Regions from separate parts of the Thalassospira sp. CH_XMU1448-2 genome, predicted to be linked through region 2. Evidence: predicted binding sites of a transcription regulator. Region 2 holds the regulator's gene; the other holds the start of a gene.
The links. The regulator PhoB, encoded in region 2, activates phosphate uptake and scavenging genes when phosphate is short. The targets are predictions, from matches to a motif close to TNTCATAAAACTGTCA.
Positions count from the first base shown of each region.

Region 1 (3,237 bases), on a different contig from region 2:
GATCACGCATCCCCATCGGTTTACCCAGGATTTCGCACGCCCGGTTGGCGATGACTTCGTTGACATTCATATTGGTCTGGGTGCCCGATCCGGTCTGCCAGACAACCAGTGGAAAATGATCCAGCAGCTTGCCATCGGCAACTTCGCATGCCGCGGCCTCAATGGCATCGGCAAGGTCGGCGTCAAGATTGCCAAGAGCGGCATTTGCGCGCGCCGCGGCCAGTTTCTGAATCCCGAACGCCCTGATCAGCGCATCGGGCATCCGTTCACCACCGATTTTGAAATTCTGCTTTGAACGCTGGGTTTGTGCGCCCCAGTACCGGTCGGCGGGAACCTCGACGGTGCCCATGGTGTCTTGTTCGGTACGGGTGGTCACTTGATTGGTCACGATAGATATCCTCCGTGTCAGACGTCAAACTGACCGGGGCGGGAAACCCGGTGCAACAGCCACTTGGTTCAGGTTACAAACTGTTGACCGGAAATATGGGTCGGATCAAGAACGAAGGCAAATGCAAATAATATTTGTTTGCATTCAAACCCTTGGTGCCCTAGCCGACTTTTTCAGACCGCTCTTGCCAGGCCAGCAACCTGATCCCGGCACGTTCGAGCTGTGATGTGATTTCCGGGGTTGGCGGGCGATCAGTGATGATCCCTGTCAGGTCCTCAAGCGGGGCGACATTTTCAAGATAACGCTGATCAAATTTGGTGTGATCAACCATCAGCCATGTTTCATCGGATCGTTCCATCATCGCGCGTTTGACGGCAACCGCCCGGCGGTTCACGTCGCTAAACCCCTGACGCGAAACACCGGATGCACCGATAAAGGCAATATTGGCGTGGAAGCGTCGGAGATAGTCGACCGTGTCACTGCCATAAACCGCATTTTCGCGACGATCAAACTGGCCCGGACACATCAGAACGTCATCATAATCCGCCAGATCAGCCATGCCATGCACAACCGCATAACAGTTGGTCAGGAAGGTACGTGGCAGCGCACTGCGCCGTGCGGCAAGAAACGGCGCGATCTGTGCCACTGTTGATCCGGCATCAATCATCGCAACATCCCCGGACCGCACCATATCAGCCGCCAGCATACCGATGCGTTCGAACCCGGCCACCGCAGATAATTGCCGTTCCGCCAGATCGGGCTGATGGCCCATCGGTCGCGCTGATGCCCCGCCAAACTCACGCTTGATCAAGCCTTCCTCGCTCATGGCGTCAAGATCACGGCGGATTGTTTCCGTTGCCACATCGAATCGCTCTGCCAATGTGGCAACTCTCACATGCGGATGAACCTGTAGTTCATGCAGAATGCGTTGTTGTCTTGCTTTTTTTCCCAAACGCAAAGCCATATCCCCCTGAAGATTGGCTATTTCCATGATGATTTATCTATTCTATCAACCTCTCCTGAAATCTTTTGTTACAGTTTTATGTTGATTTCTCAACTTTTTCGAATTCATAATGTTGATAAAAGCAACAATAAAACCAACAAAACCACATCATAAATGGCTGAAAGCCAGCGTTCACAGGGAAGAAAGGTTCAGTAGCCGTGTTTTCATATCCGAAAAAAATTGACAGCCTGAAGCTCACCACACTGCTTGCTGCGGTTGGTATGCTTGGTTTCACCGCTGCCCCGGCAGCTGCTGCTGACGATTGCATCGCGCGTGGCGATCTTGACCAGCTTTATTGCGACATGGATGGCGATCTGGTGGCCGATGCACCGGCTGCTGATCAGCTTGTCGATCCGGACACTCTTGTCTTTGCATATACCCCGGTCGAAGACCCGGCTGTTTATGCCGACATCTGGGAGCCGTTCCTTGAGCATCTTGAAAAAGTAACCGGCAAGGACGTTCACTTCTTTGCCGTTCAGTCGAACTCGGCCGAAGTCGAAGCCATGCGTTCGGGTCGTCTGCATGTTGCAGGTTTCTCGACCGGTCCGACGCCGTTTGCAGTTAACCTTGCCGGTGCGGTTCCGTTTGCCCTGATGGGTGGGGATGACGGCCGTTTCGGTTACACTCTTCAGCTTTATACCCGCGTTGACAGTGGCATCAACGAACTGGCCGATCTGAAAGGCAAGCGTGTCGCGCACACCTCGCCGACTTCGAATTCGGGCAACCTTGCACCGCGTGCTCTTCTGCCGGGTCAGGGCGTCGTTCCGGAACAGGATTACGAAGTTGTCTATTCCGGATCGCATGACCAGTCGATCCTTGGCGTTGTTGCCGGCGACTATGATGCAGCTCCGGTTGCCTCCGAAGTTGTCGAACGTATGGCCCAGCGCGATCTTTACGACCCGAAAGAAGTGAAGATCATCTACGAAAGCAAGCGCTTCCCGACCACTTCGTTCAACTATGCCTATAACCTGAAGCCGGAACTGGTCGAAAAGATCAAGGAAGCCTTCTTTACCTTCGACATGAAGGGCACCGCCCTTGGTGAAGAATTCAAAGGTGTTTCGAAATTCATCCCGATCACCTACCAGAATGACTGGGCAGTCATTCGCGAAATCCAGGCTGCCAACGGTGTCAAATACACCCCGGATAACCTGAAGTAATCCGCATTTCTCAAACGACGTCGATATCACAGGGCCCGGCTTGCCGTGGCCCTGTGTCGTCTACCATTCAAACCGGGGTAACGCAATGCTGCGTATCAAAGAACTTGTAAAACGCTATGGCGAAGAAAAGGCAGTGTTGAAGAACCTGAACCTTGAAGTGCCTGGCGAAAGTGTTGTTTCGATCATCGGCGCATCGGGAGCAGGTAAAAGTACCCTTCTGCGCTGTATCAACCGTCTTGTTGAACCGTCATCGGGCTCTATCGAGCTTAATGGCACTGAACTGACCAAGCTTGAAGGCAAGGCGCTGCGTCTGGCGCGCCGCCGTATCGGCATGGTGTTTCAGGGCTTCAACCTGATTGACCGCCTGACGGTCATGGAAAACGTTCAGTCCGGCCGCCTCGGTTATCTTCCGGCATGGCGTGCTGTGACCCGCAATTACCCCCAAGAAGATATCGACCGCGCCTTCCACCTGATGGAGCGCGTTGGTATTGCCCATTACGCAAACAAGCGTGCTGATGAATTGTCCGGCGGCGAGCGCCAGCGTGTTGGCGTTGTGCGCGCCCTGATGCAGGAGCCGGAAATTCTGCTGGCCGATGAACCGACCGCGTCACTTGATCCGAAAACATCGCGCCAGATCATGGAACTGCTGCGCGCGCTCGCATCCGAGTTGCACCTGCCGGTTCTGATCA
Region 1 is NZ_JAYMEA010000003.1:475,026-478,262, forward strand. Features, by position in the region: gene fumC (class II fumarate hydratase) at 1-388, opposite strand, end outside; gene WA318_RS14725 (DeoR/GlpR family DNA-binding transcription regulator) at 549-1,379, opposite strand; gene phnD (phosphate/phosphite/phosphonate ABC transporter substrate-binding protein) at 1,550-2,548, shown strand; gene phnC (phosphonate ABC transporter ATP-binding protein) at 2,634-3,237, shown strand, end outside.
Region 1: phnD (phosphate/phosphite/phosphonate ABC transporter substrate-binding protein) is a predicted target of PhoB. The motif match lies at 1,421-1,436, and genes of this name have one in related genera.

Region 2 (3,237 bases):
CGGTCTCAAGCCCGAAAATGACGGCACGTGACCTTAATCTTTTCTATAGCGATAACCAGGCCCTGTTTGACGTCAATCTTGATATCGTTGAACGCCAGGTCACCGCGCTGATCGGTCCGTCGGGCTGTGGCAAGTCAACCTTCCTGCGGTGCATGAACCGCATGAATGACACCATTGATGGTGTCACCATCAATGGTGAAGTGACCCTTGATGGTCGTGACATCTATGACAAGCGCATCGACGTTGTTCAGCTGCGTGCACGTATCGGGATGGTGTTCCAGAAGCCGAACCCGTTCCCGAAATCGATCTATGACAACGTGGCTTATGGACCGCGTATCCATGGTCTGGTCAATTCGCGTGACGAACTTGACGAAATCGTCATGACCTCGCTTGAACGTGCGGGCCTGCTCAAGGAAGTCAAGGATCGTCTGCAGTCACCGGCAACCGGCCTTTCCGGTGGTCAGCAGCAACGCCTTTGCATCGCGCGTGCGGTTGCGGTCAGCCCTGAAGTCATCCTGATGGATGAGCCGTGCTCGGCACTTGATCCGATTGCTACGGCAAAGGTCGAAGAGCTGATTGACGAGCTGCGTTCGAACTACACCATCGTGATCGTGACACACTCCATGCAGCAGGCTGCACGTGTATCGCAGCGGACCGCATTCTTCCACCTTGGCAAGCTGGTCGAGGTTGGTGAAACAGATCAGATATTCACCAACCCGAAAGACGAACGCACCAAGGGTTACATTACCGGTCGCTTCGGTTAAGCAGCGACACGAGGAGCACGCATAAATGGCTGACGACAAAACACATATCGTAAGTTCGTTCGACGAGGAACTGACCCGTCTGAACAACATCATCTCGCAGATGGGCGGGCTTGCAGAAAGTCAGCTGATCTCTGCGATCCGTTCGATTGTCAAACGGGATTCCGAACTGGCTGAAAAAGTCATTCTGTCGGATCACCGTATCGATATTCTCGAACAGGAAGTTCAGGATTTCGCCGTGCGTCTTCTGGCCTTGCGCCAGCCGATGGCAGATGACCTGCGTCAGGTCGTGACCGCACTCAAGCTGTCAAACGATCTGGAGCGTATCGGTGATCTGGCGAAAAACATCGCCAAACGCGCGCAGGTTCTTAACCAGATTCCGCCGATCCGTCCGGTTCAGGTGATTCCGAACATGGGCAAGCTGGCGCAGGAAATCATCAAGGACGTTCTGGATGCCTATATCGAAGGCGATGCCGAAAAGGCCGAGCGTGTCTGGGCCCGCGATCAGGAAGTCGACGATATGTACAATTCGCTGTTCCGCGAATTGCTGACCTACATGATGGAAGATCCGCGCAACATCACGGCATCGACCCACATGCTTTTCATCGCCAAGAACATCGAACGTATTGGCGATCATGCAACCAATATCGCCGAGACGATCTATTACCGGATCAAAGGCGAAGACCTGCCGGCAATTGACCGGCCAAAAAATGATGCAGCGAACTTTGCTGTCGTCGAACCGAATGAGTGACACTGGAGCATAGGAAGATGGACCCAACGGTTCTTATCGTCGAGGACGAAGCTGCAATCGTAACCATGTTGCGCTACAACCTCGAACGTGAGGGGATGCAGGTAGTCGAAGCCGGTGACGGTGACGAAGCGTTGAAAATCCTTGCGGAAACGCATGTCGATCTTGTCCTTCTGGACTGGATGTTGCCGGTAATGTCGGGGATTGAAGTCTGCCGCCAGATCCGTCGCAAGCCCGAAAGCCGCGATTTGCCGGTCATCATGGTGACCGCACGTGGCGAAGAAGGCGATCGTATCCGTGGTCTTGATACCGGTGCTGACGACTATGTCACCAAGCCGTTCGCAATTGGCGAGTTGCTTGCCCGTATTCGTGCGCTGCTGCGTCGGTCCGGTCCGGCGCAACCACAAGGGCAGTTGGTCTATTCCGATATCGAAATGGATCTCGCAGCACACCGTGTCAGCCGCAACGGCAAGGCCATCCATCTTGGCCCGACCGAATTCCGTCTTCTGCGCTATTTCCTTGAGCATCCGGGGCGTGTGTTCTCCCGCGAGCAGCTTTTGAATGCTGTTTGGGGACCGAATATTTATGTCGAAACCCGCACGGTTGACGTTCATATCCGTCGTCTGCGCAAGGCGCTCAATGATGTCAAAGGCACCCGCGATATCATTCGTACGGTTCGTGCCGCCGGTTATGCGCTGGATTCAGAAACCGCTGCCTGATCTCTGATCTGAGCAAAGATCATCTACCCGGTTTCAGAAAAAACAAAACCCCCGTTGCCAATGGCTGCGGGGGTTTTGCCTTTAATGATCGTTTTCGGGCTTTGTCTTGCGTGCCCGACCTGAACTTGTCGAGGTTGTTTTCTTGGCCGTTGCGGACTTTACCGGTGTTTTACGCGTCGGGGTCTTCTTGGCGGCAACCCTGCGCGTTCCCGTTTTCTTTGCCGGGGGCTGTGATGCCGGTTCGGGTTTGTTTTCCGACCTGGCATCTGCTTTGGATTTGGTTTCCGCAACTGATGCCGGTTCTGCTGCCACGGGGGCCTCAGGAACCTTTTTCCGCTGGGTCCGTGGGGCCAGTTCGTTCATCAACAGCATGTCGGCACGGCGGAACTTGGCGATTTCGGCGTCGATATCTTCCTGTGGCACATCACAGGCCGACAAGACGTGATCCGAAAGCCGAAGGCCGGTTTCAAGTACTTCAGGGATGGCCGCATCTGCACCGCTACGAGACAGGGGTCCGATATGGGTGATGTCCTGGGCACGGGCAAAGATTTTCAGATGCGGATAATGTTGCCGCAAAAGCGCAACGGTCTTTTCAGTCGCATGCGGATTACCCATGGCAACAACGGCAATGCGGGCCTCGTCGGTGTGAGCTGCCCTGAATGTTTCCGGGCGTGATCCATCGGCAAAGAAGACAGGTAGTCCCTCGGCACGACCCCGTGAGACCTGTTGGGCGTCGCTATCAAGAACGATAAAGGGAATGTTCCGGGTTTTAAGAAGGCGCGCCAGAACGCGACCAACACGGCCACTGCCAATCACCAGAACATGTTGATGAATTCCGTCTGTTTCATCCGAAATCGGACCAAGCTGGTCGTCTTCCTTGGGATGAAGCTTTTCTTCAATCCGGTGCCCAAGGTTAATCAAAGTCGGGGTGAGCGCCATGGAAATGGCGACCACCGGGATCAATATGGCCGCCAAATCACGCGGGATCGCACCGTTTTGCGCTGCAAGA
Region 2 is NZ_JAYMEA010000001.1:888,770-892,006, forward strand. Features, by position in the region: gene pstB (phosphate ABC transporter ATP-binding protein PstB) at 1-764, shown strand, start outside; gene phoU (phosphate signaling complex protein PhoU) at 790-1,512, shown strand; gene phoB (phosphate regulon transcriptional regulator PhoB) at 1,530-2,228, shown strand; gene WA318_RS04025 (cation:proton antiporter domain-containing protein) at 2,310-3,237, opposite strand, start outside.